Regions from separate parts of the Erwinia tasmaniensis Et1/99 genome, predicted to be linked through region 2. Evidence: predicted binding sites of a transcription regulator. Region 2 holds the regulator's gene; each other region holds the start of a gene.

Region 1 (6,523 bases), 1.1 Mb from region 2:
GAACGGTAAGTTAAGCCCGGTGTTCTTCGGCACGGCGTTGGGTAACTTCGGCGTTGACCATATGCTCGACGGGTTGGTGGAGTGGGCGCCGTCGCCGATGCCGCGTAACACCGATCTGCGTACCGTCACCGCTACCGATGAGAAATTCACCGGTTTCGTGTTCAAAATCCAGGCCAATATGGACCCGAAACACCGCGACCGCGTGGCGTTTATGCGCGTGGTGTCCGGCAAGTATGAAAAAGGCATGAAGCTGCGCCAGGTGCGCACCGGTAAAGATGTGGTGATAGCCGATGCGCTGACCTTTATGGCCGGGGACCGTTCACACGTTGAAGAGGCGTATCCCGGCGATATTATCGGCCTGCATAACCACGGGACTATCCAGATCGGCGATACTTTTACCCAGGGCGAGAATATGAAGTTCACCGGCATTCCGAACTTCGCGCCGGAGCTGTTCCGCCGTATCCGCCTGCGCGACCCGCTTAAGCAGAAACAGCTGCTGAAAGGGTTGGTTCAGCTGTCGGAGGAGGGCGCTGTACAGGTATTCCGCCCGGTGCACAACAACGATCTGATCGTTGGCGCGGTGGGGGTGCTACAGTTTGATGTGGTGGTGGCGCGCCTGAAAAGTGAGTACAACGTCGAAGCGATTTATGAAGCGATCAACGTCTCTACCGCGCGCTGGGTAGAGTGCGATGACGTGAAGAAATTTGACGAATTCCAGCGTAAAAATGAGATCAACCTGGCCTTAGACGGCGGGGATAACCTGACCTACATCGCCCCGACGATGGTGAACCTGAACATTACTCAGGAACGTTATCCTGACGTGGTGTTCCGCAAAACCCGCGAGCATTAATCTTCGCTTTTGCCGGCGGCGGCGGGCCTATCCTGGCCCGCCCGCTTACAGACTCCTCCTAAAGAATCTGCTTTTTGCTGTTTTATCCATCAATCCCACTGTTGTTTCCTGTGAAATCCTGATTACCAACTATATTCATTTGCACAGGACGCAAAATATGCGGCGCGGTTGCTGCAACGTTCACAGGCGATAGCATTATGCCGACATCTACAGTCACGTCGTTTGTGGCTGAAAAGCTCACCGTTGTGAGTTGTCTAAGACTAAAGGAACAAATCGATGATGAAGACTAACATTGCAAAAACTCTGATGGCAGTAATGGTAGGTTCTGTACTGGTAAGCGGTTCTGCGCTGGCAGACGAGTCGATGACCCATAAAGCGCAGTCAAGCGCTGACAGCGCCGGTGCCAAGTTCGACAGCTCAATGAAAAAAGTTGGCGGCTACATGGACGACAGCGGCGTTACCGCGAAGGTAAAAGCGGCGCTGGTTGATAATGAAGCGATCAAAAGCACCGATATCTCTGTTGAGACTCACAGCGGCGTGGTCACCCTCAACGGTTTCGTGACCACCCAGGACCAGGCGGAAAAAGCGGTAGCGGTCGCGAAGAAAGTTGAAGGCGTGAAGTCCGTTAGCGACAAGCTGCACGTGAAAGACAGCACCAAACAGACCGTTAGCGGTTATGCCGGCGATACCGCAACCACCAGCGAAATTAAGGCTAAACTGTTAGCTGACGATGTCGTAGCGTCACGTCACGTGAAGGTAGAAACCACTAACGGTGTGGTTCAGCTGAGCGGGTCGGTGAAAACTTCAGCGCAGTCTGAACGTGCCGAAGGCATTGCCAAAGCGATCAAAGGCGTTAAAAGCGTTAAAAACGATCTGAGCGTTAAGCCGTAATATGCTGGCGACTGCGTGACGCGTCGCCATCAGAATGACCCGCAAAGAAAAACGTTCGGCACGCCTGGCGCGTGCCGAATGATAAAAAACAGTCCGCATTCACTACTGGTAAGGAGAGGCTTATGTTTCGTTGGGGTATTATCTTTCTGGTTATCGCGCTGATTGCCGCGGCGTTAGGCTTCGGTGGTCTGGCGGGCACTGCGGCATGGGCAGCTAAAGTTGTCTTTGTTGTGGGTATCGTTATCTTCCTGATCAGCCTGTTTACCGGCCGCAAGAAACTCTAGTGATATTGCTCATCGCTCAAGCGCGTTGCTACGGATAGCAAGAAGCGCCCCACGGCGGTAAATGATTACGGGTATCCTCTTTACGCGCTGACACTAAGAGGATACCTGACTTGGGCATACATATCCCGATTACCCCCGGCAATATTGAGCCGCTCGCCATACGGCCTTTTGCACCCGGCAAACTCGCCCTGGTGTGTGAGGGAGGCGGACAGCGCGGTATTTTTACCGCAGGCGTGCTCGATGAGTTCCAGCGTGCTGACTTTAATCCCTTCCATTTAATGCTCGGCACTTCTGCCGGAGCGCAGAATCTTTCAGCCTTCGTTTGCGCCCAACCGGGCTATGCCCGTCGTGTGATCACGCGCTATACCACCAGCAAACTTTTCTTCGATCCTCTGCGTTTTGCGCGCGGCGGGCACCTGCTCGATCTTGACTGGCTGATGGATATCACGCGCCGGGAGCTGCCGCTGGCGATCGACGCGGCGCAGCAGCTGTTTGCGTCCGGGCGCGAGTTCTATATGTGTGCCTGCCGCAGTGATGATTACAGCCCGAACTATTTTGCGCCGACCGCCGAGAACTGGCATGACATCATCCGTGCTTCCAGCGCCATTCCCGGCCTGTACCGATTGGGTGTCGATCTTTCCGGCGTGGGCTATCTGGATGGCGGTATCAGCGATGCCATCCCGGTGCGCGAGGCGGCACGGCGTGGGGCTGAAACCATTGTGGTTATCCGCACCGTGCCATCGCAAATGACCTACACCCCGCAATGGCTGAAAAGAATGGAGCGCTGGATGAGCGATGGCGCCTTGCAGCCGCTGATTAACATCATGCGGCTGCATGAAGAGAGTTATCGTCAGACGCAGAATTTTATCAATCATCCGCCGGGTAACCTGCGCATCATCGAAATTTATCCGCCGCACCCACTGTCCAGCATGGCGCTGGGCAGCCGTGTGTCCTCCTTAAATAAGGACTATCATCTTGGCAGACGCTGCGGACGTTATTTCCTTGCCACGCTGGGACAGTGGCTGGGTAGCGACGACAGCCCTGCGCATCGGCATATTGTGATACCGCCCGTTCCCGTGGCGAATGAAGCCGACCGCCAGGGAGCAGGAATGGGCAAGTTTGCGGAATAAGACTCACTACGAGAGGGGGCCGGCATGACGCTGTGCTTTGTCGATACACACTGCCACTTTGACTTTCCGCCATTTGTGGGTGATGAAGAGGCAAGTCTAGCGCGGGCGGCTCACGCCGGGGTTGAAAAGATCATTGCCGTTGGCGTATCTGCACCGCGCTTTGCCGGAGTGATGGCGCAGGCTGAACGGCACCCTGCGGTATATGCCGCGCTCGGACTGCATCCGATGGCGGTGGCAGAGCATAATGAGCAGAGCCTGGCCGCGCTGGAGCAGCAGCTGCGGCGACGGCATCCGAAACTGGTGGCTATCGGCGAAATCGGCCTCGACCTGTATATCGACAACCCGCAGTTTGCAAGGCAGCAGGCGCTGCTTGAAGCGCAGCTGCGCCTGGCGCGCGATTACGCGCTTCCGGTGATCCTGCATTCGCGCCGTACTCATGACAAGCTGGCGCAGCAGCTGCGTCGCATCGATCTGCCCAGGCGTGGCGTGGTGCACGGTTTCGCCGGAAGTGAACAGCAGGCGCTGGCGTTTATTCGTGCCGGTTATGCGATCGGCGTAGGGGGCACCATCAGCTATGAGCGCGCCAGCAAAACGCGTCAAGCCATTGCACGGCTACCGCTCACCTCGCTGCTGCTGGAAACTGACGCCCCCGATATGCCGTTACAGGGTTTTCAGGGCCAGCCTAACCGCCCAGAGCGGGTCAAAGATGTCTGGCACGCGCTGTGCGCCCTGCGTGACGAATCCCCGCAGCATATAGCCGAAACGCTACGCGAAAATACCCGCGCCCTGTTTGATGTGTGAGTGCAGCCCGGCGCTGGCAGGCTGACTTTATGTGACAATTATAACATTGTGTTATTCCGGCGATCTGCCGGACTTCACCGCCATATAGCCATCTGATTGTGATCTCTCTACTGCTTCATGTAATAATGTTGCAAGTGCAATATTATTTTCGTGAACACCGCCATAAAATAACACTTCACTGGCTGTTATAATTTTCACATTGTAGGTGCAGTCATCCCCTGGCCGGTTAACGCCTACCCGACTATTTTTATCTGGAGATAAGCATGTCTGAAGTCAAAGATCGGGCGCTGCGCGCGCTGCAACTGATGGATCTCACTACCCTTAATGACGACGATACCGATGCGAAAGTGATCGCTCTTTGTCATCAGGCCAAATCCCCGGCGGGCAACACCGCCGCTATCTGCATCTACCCACGTTTTATCCCTCTGGCGCGCAAGACGCTGCGCGAGCAGGGAACGCCGGAAATCCGTATTGCTACCGTGACCAACTTCCCACACGGCAATGATGATAGCGAGATTGCGCTGGCGGAAACCCGCGCAGCGATTGCCTATGGGGCGGATGAAGTGGACGTGGTATTCCCGTATCGTGCGCTGATGGCCGGTAACGAAGCGATCGGCTTTGAGCTGGTAAAAGCCTGTAAGCAGGCCTGTCGGGAAGCGAACGTGCTGCTAAAAGTGATTATTGAAAGCGGCGAGCTGAAAGAGGCGTCTCTGATCCGTAAAGCGTCCGAAATCGCGATCGATGCCGGTGCTGATTTCATCAAAACCTCCACCGGAAAAGTCGCGGTCAACGCCACGCCAGAGGTTGCAGAGATCATGCTGCGTACCATCGCCGCGAAAGGCGTCCAGAAACAGGTCGGCTTCAAGCCTGCCGGCGGTGTGCGTAGTGCGGACGATGCGGCGCTCTATCTGAAGCTGGCCGATAATATTCTTGGCCCCGACTGGGCGGACGCGCGTCATTTCCGTTTCGGCGCCTCCAGCCTGCTTGCCAGCCTGTTAAACGCTGCCGGGTTTAACGGTGCAACCAGCGACAGCAACTACTAACCTTTACGCATCCACCGGGTGTCTGATTCACCACCTCGCGCGGTGTTTGCGCCTCCAGACCGGCGACAGCCATCACGCCGCCGTGGAACAGCATCATTGATGGTATTGACCTGGGAGTTATCGTGTTCCTGCCACAAGAAATTATTCGCAAAAAACGTGACGGCCATGCGCTGAGTGATGAGGAGATCCGCTCCTTTATCAACGGCGTGCGTGACAACTCGGTTTCCGAGGGGCAGATTGCCGCGCTGGCGATGGCCATCTGGTTTCGTGATATAACTCTGCCGGAGCGCGTGGCGCTGACCATGGCGATGCGTGATTCCGGTTCGGTACTCTGCTGGAAGGGGCTTGACCTTAATGGCCCGGTGGTGGACAAACACTCAACCGGCGGCGTTGGCGATGTCACATCGCTGATGCTTGGCCCGATGGTGGCCGCCTGTGGCGGCTATGTGCCGATGATCTCCGGTCGTGGGCTGGGTCATACCGGCGGCACGTTGGATAAACTGGAAGCCATTCCCGGCTTTGATATTTTCCCTTCGGACGACCGTTTTCGCGAGATTATCAAACAGGTTGGGATAGCGATCGTCGGGCAAACCCGGTCGCTGGCCCCGGCAGATAAGCGCTTTTATGCCACGCGTGATATCACCGCCACGGTGGATTCCATTCCGCTGATCGCCGCCTCGATCCTCGGCAAAAAGCTGGCCGAAGGGCTGGATGCGCTGGTGATGGATGTGAAGGTAGGTTCCGGGGCGCTGATGCCCACTCTTGAACAATCTGAAGCGCTGGCGCAGGCGATTTTTGGCGTAGCAAACGGAGCCGGCTGTAAAACTACCGTGCTGTTGACCGATATGAATCAGCCGCTGGCTTCCAGCGCGGGTAATGCGCTGGAAGTGCGTGAGGCGGTGCAGTTCCTGACCGGCGAATACCGCAATCCGCGCCTGCTGGAAGTGACGATGGCGCTATGCCGCGAAATGTTGCTCTCCGGCGGGCTGGCGCAGTCCGACGCTGAAGCGCAGGCGAAGCTGCAAGCCGTTCTGGATAACGGTGCCGCCGCCGAAGCGTTTGCCCGTATGGTGGCGGCGCAGCAGGGCCCGGCGGACTTTATCGAGCGTATCGACAGCTATCTGCCCGCCCCCATGCTAAGTAAAGCGGTCTATGCCACAACCAGCGGTATCGTCAGCACGATGGATACTCGTGCGCTGGGGATGGCGGTCGTGGCGCTGGGTGGGGGGCGCCGCCGCGCCAGTGACAGCATCGACTACAGCGTGGGGTTGAGCCATCTGGTGCAGCCGGGCGATAAGGTTGACGGCGAACGACCGCTGGCGGTGATCCACGCCGCCAGTGAAGCCAGCTGGCAGCAGGCCGCCCAGGCCGTGCAGCATGCCGTGATGGTGGGACAGCAGCAGCCAGCGTCAACGGCAGTTATTTATCGCAGAATTTCACAATAAGCGGTATTCTATTCCGATCGAAAATTTTTAACGCTCATCGCGCGGATAGCGCAGGAGATCAGGATGAAACGTGCATTTA
Region 2 (6,523 bases):
CTGTTGGCAACGCTGTAGGGCTATCTCGCAGGACTGGAGGTAGCGTTCTGCCAGCGACGAGGTCAGCATAGTATGTTCCCGCGCCATAATCGTCATTGCATTGATATGCTCAACGATAAGCTGGCTATGAGTCACCCACAGCTTCATATCGGACAGATAGCGGGAATCAAAACCGGGTTCCTGCATTGCCTGATTAAGGGAGTTATATAGCGCGTTATGTGCCTGGTTGACTTTGATACGCTGGTTTGCCAGCCTGCTAACATTCTGCTCATTGCCCAATAGCATCCGCAACGCTTCCTGATAAGCCTCCAGCGCGTCATGTGCGTTCTGGCGCAGCAGCGCGCTCTGCCACTGTGGCCACAGCCAGATATTGCCGCCGAAGGCGATCAGGCAGCCCATCAGGGTATCAATCAGACGCGGTAATAAGAATCCCTCTCCGTTCAGCGACAAAAGCTGAAGGGAATAAACGGCGGTGACCGTAAACCCTACCGTTGCCCAGCCATAGAACTTGCGTAAAAACAGGTAACTGACCAGAGTAATGGCCAGCATTACCAGTAATGTCATCGATTCTGGAGCATGCAGACGCAGGGCCAGCGCGGCCACCGCCAGCCCGGCAAGGGTGCCGAGCGCTCGGTGCTGAATACGCACGCGGGTGGCGCTGTAGCCGTTCAGGCTGACAAACATTACGGTCATCAGTATCCAATACGGCTTCGGCATATTTAAAAACAGCGCCAGCGTACTGGCAAAGGTGAGCATGACGCCGAAGCGGGCGGCGGTTCGCAAAGCGATGGATTTTAGCGACAGATAGCTTTTCAGCGCCGGTAGCAGCGGCAGGCGGCGCTGGCGGTCTGCCATCAGATCGCGGCGGTAGAGCGGGCGTTGGGCGCGCAGCACGCGCCCAATACGGCTGAAATGATAGTAGCAAAAATTACCGACCGGGTTATCAGGGTGCTGGCGGACAATCTTCTCCAGCGCTTCCAGCGGCTGTTCCAGAGTGAAGCGTTTGGGAAAGCGGTGATAAAGAATATCGTCTGCCAGTTCACGCAGGCGCGCGGCGATGCGCTGTGCGTTCCAGCGGATCACCGCCTCGGCGTGACTCTGGCGTACCAGTTTTTTGACGTCTTCAGGCTGATGCAGGCTAACGGCGATATGTTCCTGTAGATCCAGCGCCACCTGGAATGCGCGCATCAGGGGCTGATAGTGCTGGTTGCGGTTGGCTGCCAGCATATGGATCTGTTGGTAACAGGTGGTAATGAGGTCGACGGCTTTCTGTTGTCGGGCGAACAGCGGCGGCATTGCCGTTGAGGGATCGTTCAACTGGTTTAAATGACGATATTTTGCCTCGCAGTAGTCCGCGAGTTCGCGGTAAAGCAGGCTGAGCGTTTCGCGCATCGGCTGCTCTTTCCACAGCCAGAACCAGAACCAGTTAAATACCCCGTACCAGATGGTGCCAAGGATATACAGCAGCGGAGGCTGCCACATCGGCACTCTGCCCGCGAGGCTAAGGGTAAAAATGGCGGCGATCAGCGAAGCGGGCATGAGCCGGCCATGCAGCGGGCTTATCTCACCAGTCACCCCTAACAGCAGCGCCATCGCCAGCAGGATCAGCGGCAGGGGGGCGCCCTGGGCGGCGGCATACTGGATAACAAAACTGCTGCCGGCGAACAGGCTACCGCCAACCACCAGGCGTTTGAAGAAGCGTCTGTGTGGCGTATCCAGCCCGGCATTGTTGCAGCAGGCGGGCACCAGAGAAAACAGCAGGCCTTTTTGTAAATCACCCAGCAACCAGCCAAGCGCGACCGGCAAACAGAGCACCAGCGTTTGCCGCAGGGCATAGTTCACTTCAGGTTGATAGATAATTCTCCGCCACATCAGCCGCACCAAATAAAAAAAAGGCGCGGCAGGGGGCTGTCGCGCCGTGGGTTCAGAAGCGGTTAACGCGTGCCGTAAACGACGATAGTTTTACCGTGTGCAGAAATCAGATTTTGATCTTCCAGCATTTTCAGAATACGACCCACCGTTTCGCGCGAGCAGCCGACGATCTGGCCGATCTCCTGACGCGTAATTTTGATCTGCATTCCGTCGGGGTGCGTCATTGAGTCAGGCTGTTTCGCCAGGTTCAGCAGCGTCTGGGCGATGCGTCCGGTCACATCAAGAAAAGCTAAATTCCCCACTTTTTCCGAGGTGACCTGCAGGCGGCGCGCCATTTGTGAAGACAGGCGCATCAGGATGTCAGGATTGACCTGGATCAGCTGACGGAATTTTTTGTAAGAGATTTCAGCTACTTCGCAGGCTGCCTTTGCACGTACCCATGCGCTGCGCTCCTGTCCCTCTTCAAAGAGGCCCAGCTCGCCGATAAAATCCCCCTGGTTGAGATAGGAGAGGATCATCTCTTTGCCTTCTTCATCCTTGATCAGCACTGCCACAGAGCCCTTGACGATGTAGTAAAGGGTCTCGGCCTTCTCACCCTGGTGTATCAGCGTGCTTTTGGACGGATATTTGTGAATATGGCAATGTGACAGGAACCATTCTAGAGTTGGGTCTGTTTGCGGTTTGCCGAGAACCATTCGCTGTTATCCTCTGTTGTTATCGTGCCTGAATACATCCTGTTTTTCACGCTGCAAGGGTGATGCTTATCTTGCTGTCGCACGTAATAATAGGAATATACGGGAGCTGAATCCCTGCCAGGCGTTGAAATAGTCAAGCGTTCCCGTAGGAAGAAACATGGGCCTTTTTCAGAGCTGGCCGCGTGCCGTTGTTCTGCTTTCACCGACGCTTGAATGCAGGTGAAATTTTACAGCTCCGTTTGTAGCACAGCTTGAGATGGCTGTCTTCTGTTGTCTCGCTTCAGCATAGTCAGAAAAACAGAACGTTGCCGTTTTAGTGACGGCGGCGTACCCTGCTCTAACTGAATGAATTCGAGGATTTTGTTATGCAGGCACGAGTCAAATGGGTTGAAGGGATGACGTTTTTGGGAGAATCCTCATCCGGTCACCAGGTGCTGATGGATGGTAATTCGGGTGATAAAGCGCCAAGTCCGATGGAAATGGTGCTGATGGCCGCCGGAGGCTGTAGCGCCATTGATGTCGTTTCCATTCTGCAGAAGGGCCGCCATAACGTGGCCGACTGTGAGGTGAAACTGACTTCAGAGCGTCGCGAAGAGGCCCCGCGTATTTTCACCCATATCAATCTGCATTTCATTGTCAGCGGAAAAGCGCTGGCGGATAACGCGGTAGCGCGTGCGGTCGATCTTTCTGCGGAAAAATACTGCTCGGTGGCGATCATGCTGGGCAAAGGAGTGGAGATCGGCCACAGTTACGAAGTGATCGAACTGGCCTGATGCAGACCTCCGCTTAGCCGTGAAGGAAAGAGCGTCAGCCGATGCTCTTTCCTTCCATCAATCGTTTTACCAGTGGCCCCATAATCAGCTCCATCGCCAGCCCCATTTTACCGCCCGGCACCACCAGGGTTTTGATATGTGAGATAAACGAACCTTGCAACATCGACAGTAAATAAGGGAAATCGATATCGTCCAGCCCCTGAAAGTGGATCACCACGAAGCTTTCATCCAGGGAAGGGATACCGCGCGCGGCAAACGGGTTGGAAGTGTCCACCGTCGGAACGCGCTGGAAGTTGATATGGGTGCGTGAAAACTGCGGAGTAATAAAGTTAATGTAGTCCTCCATGGATCGCACCACCGAGTCCATCACCGCTTCGCGCGAGTGGCCGCGTTCGCTGGTGTCGCGTACCAGCTTCTGGATCCATTCAAGGTTGACGATGGGCACCACGCCAACCAACAGATCGACGCTGTTCGCCACGTTATGTTGCGGTGTGACCACGCCGCCGTGCAGCCCCTCATAAAACAGCACATCGGTCGGCTCTGCCAGCGGCTGCCACGGCGTAAAGGTGCCTGGTACCTGTTTCCACGGCACGGCCTCATCATAGGTATGCAGATACTTGCGCGACTTGCCTGTGCCGCTGCGTCCATATTCGCTAAACGTGTGCTCCAGCAGCCCGAAATCATTCGCCTCCGGGCCAAAATAGCTGACGTGTTTGCCCATATCGCGCGCTTTGCGGATCGCCATATCCATTTCCGGGCGTGTAAATCGATGGAAGCTGTCCCCCTCGACTTCTGCTGCGCGCAGGTTCAGCTGCTGGAAAATCTTCCTGAATGCCAGGCTGGTGGTAGTGGTTCCTGCCCCGCTGGAGCCGGTAACGGCAATCACCGGATGTTTGGTCGACATGACGTACTACTCCCTGCAAAAAAAGGGTGGGGCTGCATTGGTAACATGATTTGGCGATCTTTGTTACCCATGCAGCGGGTAAAGCGCAGAAAAAGAGGCGGGTGCCGGTTAGTCGTGAAACTGTCCGCGCGGCATAATATTGACCGACTCGTGCAGTTCAGACCATACCAGCACCACCTCGCCGCTGCTAAGTTGACGACGCACATCGGCGACTTTCTGCTCCAGCGATCGTTCATGTTCGCCGTAATCGGTGCCCTCGCGCAGTACAAAGGATTCAATCAGGCTATCAAGCGTTGCAGGATCCAGTTCTTTCCAGGGAATAATCATCAGTTTTCCAGCCAGGGGGTGAGCCATTGCGGGATGCGCTGTTCCAGCCACATTTGTGGGCTGCGCAGCGTTCCGCCAACAAAACCGACGTGCCCGCCGTGCTGCGTCAGCTGATATTCAACATTCGGCGGCAGCAGGGCAGGGTCGGGGATCACGTCAGGAGTCATAAAAGGATCGTCCTGGGCGTGAATAATCAGCAGCGGCTTACGCACCTGCGGCAACAGCGGCAGGGCGCTGCATCGGCGGTAGTAGTCGCTGGCATCAATAAAGCCGTGGGCGCGTGCGGTAATGGCATTATCAAAATCGCGCAGCTGGCGCATGGATCCGAGCTGCGCCAGATTGACGGGCAGCGTGCCGGGCCAGGCGCGCAGTTTGCGCCGCGCATTCTGCTTCAGCAGGCCGAGCAGATAGCGCTGATAAACACGGGAAAAGCCCTGTTCCAGCCGCAGGCTACAGGGTTCCAGCATCAGCGGCGCGGAAACCGCGACCCCGGCATCCAGCAGGCAATCATCTCCCTGTTTGCCCATCAGGCAGGCCAGCATATTCCCCCCCAGCGAGATGCCGACGGCAGCGGTCGGCACTTCGCCCCATGCGTCGCGCAGCCACTGTAAAAAATAGCTGGCATCCTCAGTTTCGCCAGAATGATAGATACGGTTCAGGCGATTGGGCACGCCGCTACAGCCGCGAAAGTGCATCACCACCCCCAGCCAGCCGCGCGCTTTCCACGCCTGTAGCAGGCCGTGCGCATAGGGGCTGTGGAAGCTACCCTCCAGGCCGTGGAACAGCACCACACGCGGCTTGCTGCGCGCCTGGGCCGGGTTTTCGCTCCACGCCAGATCGATAAAATCGCCGTCCGGCAGCGTCAGGCGCTGCCAGTGCGGTTTCAGCGTCACGCGGCGGCGTACCAGACGCGGCAGGATGGTTTGCAGATGCGCATTGCTGGCTCCCGTCATCGGACGAAACGGGTTTTCAGCCGGACAATTAAAAATCATGTGGTCGGGGCTTGTAGGTTCCATAGCGCGCTGTTAGCTTCATCAGGTTGTTTATTTTTCCGGGGGTGAGAGGCACCCGTTTTATGGAACTGAGTCTGTTTTTATCCATGTTAGGTTTTCTCTGGGTCGCTGCCATTACGCCCGGCCCTAATAATATGTTACTCACCGCCTCTGGCGCGAATTTTGGTTTCTTGCGTTCTCTCAGTTTACTGGTTGGCATCATGATCGGTATGCAGGTCATGCTGCTGATGGTGGCGTTTGGCATTGGTGGACTGATCCTGCTTTATCCCTCTCTGCATCTCTTTCTCAAAGTGGCGGGTAGCGTTTATCTGCTGTGGCTGGCGTGGAAAATCGGTAGCGCCGAATATGAAAAGCTGGATACCGATAACCCCCCCGCCGCACAGATGCCTTTCTGGCAGGGCGGCCTGTTACAGCTGATCAATCCCAAAGCGTGGCTGATGGCGCTGGGGGCAGTTGCCAGCTTTAGCCTGGCGGGTGAAGCTTATCGCACCTCGGTGGTGGCTATCAGTATCGGTATGGCGCTGGTCAACGTGCTGTCCGGGCTTATCTGGCTGGCTTTTGGCACGCTGATTGGCCGTGTTTTGCGCAGCCGCCGCGCCTGGCGGCTGTTTAACCTGTTTATGGGCTTACTAACCGCGGCCTGTGTCCTGTTGATTTGGCACTAACTTACGCGTCGACTGCTATGGGGCGACGCGGTTTATTGCCCTAAAGGTTAGCGTGTGAAGCCACGTATTGCCGCTTTCCGGCAATCGAATGCACGAAAAGTACTAAGTAATTTTCGTTATAAAGAATAATTTTTAATTACTTTATAATAACTACCCCGCCCGGTTACAAAGGAGCTATTCAGCAGTAACACTTATTTCGGGGCGGGTTATGACGGCTAAATTTGCGGTTTCAATTCTGACGGCGGCGCTGTCGCTGACGGCGCTTAGCGTACAG
Region 3 (6,523 bases), 1.5 Mb from region 2:
CAATGCCGCGCGTGGGTTCATCCAGCAGCAGCACCTTCATCTCTTCCGACAGCCAGCGGCCGAGGATCGCCTTCTGCTGGTTGCCGCCGGACAGATTTATCATCAGCCGATCGGCTGACGGCGTTTTGATATTTAACGAGCGAATATGTACCTCGGCGTTTTTCGTTTCCCAGGCGCTGTCGATCAGCCACCCCGCTTTCAGATGATGCCGCCTGGCGCTGATGTTGATATTGTCGCGCACCGAATGTACCGCAATGATGCCGTCGGCCTTACGATCCTCCGGGCACAGCATGATCCCGGCACGGATCGCATCGCCCGGCGCTTTGAGATTCAGCTTTTTACCATCAAGGCACAGTTCGCCGCCGCAGAGGCGCGTGGCCGCAAAGATGCCCTTAAGCAGTTCGCTGCGCCCTGCGCCCACCAGGCCGAACAGACCGACAATCTCCCCGGCGCGCACGCTAAGCGATATCGGGCTGCGCACCCCCTGCGCCTGCACGTTTTTTAGCTGCAGACGCACTTCGCCCTGTTGACGCGGATGGTAACCATAAATATCGCCAATTTTACGCCCCACCATCGCCGCCACCAGCTGATCCTGGCTGGTACTCGCCACGTCGTTAAAGGTTTGTACAAAGCGCCCGTCTTTGAACACGGTGATCGCATCGCTCAGCGCGAAGATCTCCTCCATGCGGTGCGACACGTACAGCACCACCTTGCCGTCGGCGCGAAGCTGGCGGATAACGCGGAACAGCCGATCGATTTCCCGCGCCGACAGCGAACTGGTCGGCTCATCAAAGGCGATGATGCGGGCATTGCGCGCCAGGGCTTTGGCGATCTCAACCATCTGCCACTGGCCCAGTGAAAGATATTTCAGCGGCAAATCAGGATCGATATCCATACCGAGGGTTTTCAACAGCCGTGCCGCTTCTGATCTCAGCCTGCCACGTTTAACCAGCCCGCCGCGCTGCGGTAGCTGGCCGAGGAAAATATTCTCCGCTACCGACATTTCCGGCACCAGATGCAGCTCCTGATAGATAATCGCTACCCCAGCGTTGAGCGCATCGGTGGCCCGCATAAATTTTACCGGCTGCCCCTCAAGGCGGATCTCACCCGCCCCCGGCTGATAGCTGCCGCTAAGTATTTTTAACAGTGTCGATTTGCCCGCGCCGTTTTCACCCATCAGAGCGTGGACTTCCCCGGCACGGCACTCGAAGCTGATATCCTGTAGTGCCCTGACGCCGGGAAAGCTTTTACCGATGCCGTGAAAGCGCAGCAGGGCGGCTTGTTGAGTCATCATGTCCTCCGGTGAGGTTGTTGGCCGCAGCCGGGCGTATCGCCCTCGCCGCGTGAGCAGATTACATCAGCCCTTTTTTCGCCAGCTCGGTTTTGAAGTTATCTCTTGTTATCAACACGACATCAGTCACTTCGGTAAATCTCGCCGGTTCAGTGCCGTTTACCACCCAGTCGTGCAGCATTTTGATACTGCGATAGCCGTGAACGTCCGGGCTCGGCAGCAGCGACCCATAGAATCCGGTCGCCTGACTTTTTGACAGCTCGCTGACGGCATCCACGCCGTTAATGCCGATACCAACCACGTCCGCGGCCTTAAATCCCTGCCCTTCGCTGGCGCGCACGCCGCCCAGCACGGTGTTATCATTCATGCCGACGATCAGCCAGTGTTTGACTTCGGGATGCTGCACCAGCAGGGAATTACCGGCATCAAACGCGCCGGGAATATCGTTCGATTTAGTCGGCACTTGATAGATCTGTTTTTCCGGGAAGCCGGCAGCCCGTAGCGCCGCCAGAGATCCCCCTGTGCGACGGCGTGCGGTATCCAGCTCGTTGGCGGTGATCGCCATGACCGCGGTCTCTTTTGTCTCCCAGCCACGCTTCTGCATCTCTCGATACAGCTCGTTGCCCTGCCGTTCGCCAATTTTGGTCGCCGCCATCATCACCAGCGGCACGCTATCCATCGGTTTACCCTTTGCCGTAACGAACCGGTCGTCGACGGCGATCACCTTCAGGTCATAGCTGCGCGCTTTCGCCACGATCGCCGCGCCGAGTTTCGGGTCAGGGGTACAGATGACAAACCCTTTGGCACCGCTGGCCGCCAGGCTGTCGATGGCGTTCAGGGTCTTCTCCCCGTCCGGTACGGCGATTTTGATCACCTCAAAATTCAGTTCCTTGCCCGCCTTGTCGGCAAATTTCCATTCGGTCTGAAACCAGGGTTCTTCCGGCTGCTTAACCAGAAAGCCGAGCTTCAGCGTTTCTGCCATAGCGAATTGTGACATAACGGCAGCGAGGCCAATCGCCGCCAGTGATTGAGTCAGTTTGTGCATGATGCTCTCCGCTTCAGTGCCCGTATCAGGCGGTTTGTGTAACCGGTAACAAAATGACGAGAATAAAAATTGATGCTTTTTAACAAGTAATTACCTGAACACCGGCAGCCTCGTAGTGGGGTATGTGCTTAGTTCTACCTGCAAGCGGAAAAAAATAGGTAGAGCGTTATCACACCCTGAAATTACAGCTGATTACTCCATAACTTCAGTCGATTTAACCTTAAGTCAACATTTGCGCATCATCACATAAGCATCGCCCACGACAGAAAAATACATATTTACAGCCTGAGCGGGCTAACCGTTATCTCCCTGACTTCCCAGGATAGAGGTCACTATTACGGCAAGCTGGAGGATCACTATGTATAAGGGCGCGATTACCCTCGGCCTGGATTTCGGCAGCGACTCGGTACGGGCGCTGGCGGTGGAGTGCGCTACCGGCCGCGAGCTGCATAAGCAGGCGGCGGCGTATCCACGCTGGCAGGACGGGCGCTACTGCCTTCCCGCACGCAATCAGTTTCGCCACCATCCCCAGGATTATATTGACGCGATGGAACGGGCCGTTCGTGACGTTGTCACTAAGCTCACGCCGCAACAGCGGCGTGACGTGGTGGGTATCGGCGTGGATTCGACCGGCTCTACGCCTGCTCCCATCGATCGGCAAGGCCGGGTGCTGGCCCTGCGCCCCGAGTTCGCCGACAACCCCAATGCGATGTTTGTGCTGTGGAAAGACCACACCGCGATTGAGGAGGCGGAAGCGATCACCCAACTCTGTCGTAGCGGTGAGTATCAGGACTATTCACGCTTTGTCGGCGGCGTTTATTCGTCGGAGTGGTTCTGGGCCAAAATTCTTCATATCAGCCACGTTGACGAAGCCGTACGTGACGCGGCGGTTTCCTGGGTCGAACTGTGCGACTGGGTACCGGCTCTGTTAAGCGGCACGACGGCGCCCGGCGATCTGAAACGTGGCCGCTGTGCCGCCGGACATAAGTCACTCTGGCACCCTTTGTGGCACGGCCTGCCGCAGGCGAGCTTTCTTAACGCCCTCGATCCCCTGCTGACGCGCAGCCTGGACTATCCGCTTTTCCAGGACACCTGGACCGCCGACCGCCCGGTGGGCACGCTCAGTCGCGAGTGGGCCGCTCGCCTCGGCCTGCCGGAGGATGTGGTTATCTCTGGCGGCGCGTTCGACTGCCATATGGGCGCGGTCGGGGCAGGCGCGCGGCCCTACACCCTGGTGAAGGTGATCGGCACCTCGACCTGCGACATTATGATCGCCGATGCACAAAGGGTCGCTGACCGGACGATAAACGGCATTTGTGGACAGGTGGACGGCAGCGTAGTGCCGGGAATGATTGGGCTGGAGGCCGGGCAGTCGGCATTTGGCGATATGTACGCCTGGTTCAGCCGCCTGCTGGGCTGGCCGCTGGTGCAGGCCGCGCGGCAGCAGCCTGCGCTGAGTCAGCAGTTTGAGCACGTCCGTGAAACGCTGCTGGAGGATCTGACCACCGCCTGGGCTGCCGATCCGCAGCTCAACCATCTGCCGGTGGTGCTTGACTGGTTTAACGGTCGGCGCACGCCTTTTGCTAACCAGCGCCTGAAAGGCACGATCGCCGATCTGAATCTCGGCACGGATGCCCCGGCGCTGTTCGGCGGCTTTATTGCCGCCACCGCCTTTGGCGCACGCACCATTATGGAGTGCTTCGACCAGCAGGATCTCCCGGTGCAGCAGATCCTGGCGCTGGGCGGCATTGCGCGTAAATCCCCGGTCATTATGCAGGTGTGCTGCGATGTGATGAACCGTCCGCTCAGTATTGTCGCTTCTGACGAGTGCTGTGCGCTGGGCGCGGCGATATTTGCCGCCGTCGCCGCCGGGGTTTACCAGAACATCCCCGAGGCGCAGAAGCGGATGGCCAGCCCGCTGGCGCAGACCCTGCAACCTGATCCGGAGCGCGTTCTGCGCTTCCAGCCGCTTTATCAACGTTACCTTGACTGGTGCAGAATAGCCGAACCGCTATTTGCACCTGCCCCACTCTCAGTCAGTAAGGAATGATGTATGACACAGATAAATAACCGCAGCGTCTGGTTTGTTATTGGTACTCAACATCTTTACGGTGTAGAAACCCTGCGCCAGGTAGAGCGTCACGGGCAGCAGGTGGTGGATAGCTTAAACCGCTCGGGGATACTGCCCTTCAGACTGCAAATTCGTCCGTTGGTCAAAACGCCTGATGAAGCCCTGGCCCTGTGCCGTGAGGCCAATTATGACAGCGAATGTTATGGCATCATGACCTGGCTGCACACGTTTTCACCGGCCAAAATGTGGATCGGCGGTCTGTCGGTGCTGCACAAGCCGCTGTTGCAATTTCATACCCAGTTCAACGCCGAAATTCCCTGGGACAGCATGGATATGGACTTTATGAACCTGAATCAGACCGCCCACGGCGGGCGTGAATTTGGCTTTATCGGCGCGCGCATGCGCCTGCCGCATCAGGTCGTCACCGGGCACTGGCAGGATGAACGCACCCTGCTGCGTATCGGCCAGTGGATGCGTACTGCGGCAGCCTTACAGGCGGGCAGGCAGCTCAAGGTCGCGCGCTTCGGCGATAATATGCGCGAGGTGGCCGTGACCGAGGGTGATAAGGTCGCCGCGCAGATCCAGTTTGGATACTCGGTTAACGGCTGGGGCGTGGGTGATTTGGTCGAGGTCATCAACCAGGTGAAAGATGGCGATGTCAATGCGCTGGTTGACGAATACGAAAGCCGCTACGTGTTCAGTGCCGCCGCGGCGGTCGGCGGCGCTAAGCGCCAGAACGTGCTGGACGCCGCACGCATCGAGCTGGGCATCGGCCGTTTCCTTGATGATGAGGGATGCCGGGCGTTTACCACTAATTTCCAGACGCTGCACGGCATGACGCAACTGCCCGGCCTGGCGGTGCAGCGCCTGATGCAGCAGGGTTATGGTTTTGCCGGTGAAGGCGACTGGAAGACCGCCGCCCTGCTGCATATCTGTAAGGTGATGGCCGGAGATCTGACGGGCGGCACCTCGTTTATGGAGGATTACACCTATCACTTCGCGCCGGATAACGACCTGGTGCTCGGCTCGCATATGCTGGAGGTGTGTCCGAGCATCGCCAGCGAAGCCAGGCCGCTGCTGGACGTTCAGCCGCTCGGCATTGGCGGTAAGGCCGACCCGGCCCGGCTGATCTTCGCAGCGAAGGCGGGGCGCGCGGTCAATGCCAGCGTGATTGATATGGGCGATCGTTTCCGCCTGTTGGTCAATGTGCTGGATGCCGTTGAGCCGCCACGGGCGCTGCCGAAGCTGCCGGTGGCGCGCGCCCTGTGGCATGCACAACCCTCGCTGGCCACAGCGTCAGAAGCGTGGATACTCGGCGGCGGCGCACATCATACGGTATTCAGCCAGGCGCTGACGGTTGACGATCTGCGGCTGTACGGCGAGATGCTGGGGATCGAAGTGGTGGTTATCGACGAGCAGACCACCCTGCACGGCCTGCGTGATGCGCTGCGCTGGAATGAGGCTTATTACCGTCTGAATCAACGTTAACGCTTTTTTTCTGAAGAATCGGGCCACGGCCCGGTTTATTCCGGTTTCACTTTCCCACCGCATCAGCCGTGTATCGGCTCCCCGCTTCGGTAGCCAAAGCTGCCACCTGTTTTGCAGGTAACAGGGATAACTCCCGGCAGCGCTTATACAGGCTTAGCCTGCCTTATCCGGCGGTTTTTTTCCGCCAGGCACACTGGCCTTTAGACGCTATCACCTTATACTATCCGCCTTGCAGTGCTGAATGAATGCTGTGGGCCTGGCACTTTGTAATCTGCATATTACCGATAAAATCCCGGCAATGACCTGCGCCGCGATATTACGTATAATCACGTTTATCGTGCATGCTGCCGTCAGGCAACCTGCGTTTACCGTCAAAGGCTGATCCTGTCAGCCGTATAAGGACAAGATGTGGCTGTAGATCCTCAAACCCGCCTCGGCGGCTGGCTGCTGGTGCCGCTGGCCTGGCTGATAATGACCCTGCTGACCAGCGCGCTGGTGATGGCGATGTACTTCAGCGCTCTGTTCGACCCGGCCATGCGTCACGCACTGTTTACTCCTCCTCACGGTGCATTAGTGCAGTGGGCCGCGTCGTTGCTTACCTCTGCGGTAGTCTGGGGCTACAGTGCCT

The links. The regulator CRP, encoded in region 2, controls carbon source genes, mostly activating them, when cyclic AMP is high. The targets are predictions, from matches to a motif close to ATGTGANNNNNNTCACAT.
Region 1: deoC (deoxyribose-phosphate aldolase) is a predicted target of CRP. The motif match lies at 3,986-4,003, and genes of this name have one in related genera.
Region 3: ETA_RS09965 (arabinose ABC transporter substrate-binding protein) is a predicted target of CRP. The motif match lies at 2,567-2,584, and genes of this name have one in related genera.

Annotation. Positions count from the first base shown of each region.
Region 1 covers NC_010694.1:733,873-740,395, forward strand. Annotated here, with positions in the region: gene prfC (peptide chain release factor 3) at 1-850, shown strand, start outside; gene osmY (molecular chaperone OsmY) at 1,127-1,741, shown strand; gene ETA_RS18775 (DUF1328 domain-containing protein) at 1,864-2,025, shown strand; gene ETA_RS04425 (patatin-like phospholipase family protein) at 2,136-3,155, shown strand; gene ETA_RS04430 (metal-dependent hydrolase) at 3,180-3,956, shown strand; gene deoC (deoxyribose-phosphate aldolase) at 4,220-4,999, shown strand; gene deoA (thymidine phosphorylase) at 5,122-6,444, shown strand; gene deoB (phosphopentomutase) at 6,508-6,523, shown strand, end outside.
Region 2 covers NC_010694.1:3,550,654-3,557,176, reverse strand. Annotated here, with positions in the region: gene ETA_RS17160 (YccS/YhfK family putative transporter) at 1-1,872, opposite strand, end outside; gene crp (cAMP-activated global transcriptional regulator CRP) at 1,935-2,567, opposite strand; gene ETA_RS17150 (OsmC family protein) at 2,933-3,340, shown strand; gene ETA_RS17145 (phosphoribulokinase) at 3,375-4,244, opposite strand; gene ETA_RS17140 (YheU family protein) at 4,353-4,571, opposite strand; gene ETA_RS17135 (hydrolase) at 4,571-5,587, opposite strand; gene ETA_RS17130 (LysE family translocator) at 5,647-6,249, shown strand; gene tauA (taurine ABC transporter substrate-binding protein) at 6,458-6,523, shown strand, end outside.
Region 3 covers NC_010694.1:2,010,953-2,017,475, forward strand. Annotated here, with positions in the region: gene araG (L-arabinose ABC transporter ATP-binding protein AraG) at 1-1,291, opposite strand, end outside; gene ETA_RS09965 (arabinose ABC transporter substrate-binding protein) at 1,353-2,336, opposite strand; gene ETA_RS09970 (ribulokinase) at 2,695-4,386, shown strand; gene araA (L-arabinose isomerase) at 4,390-5,895, shown strand; gene ETA_RS09980 (DUF2569 domain-containing protein) at 6,304-6,523, shown strand, end outside.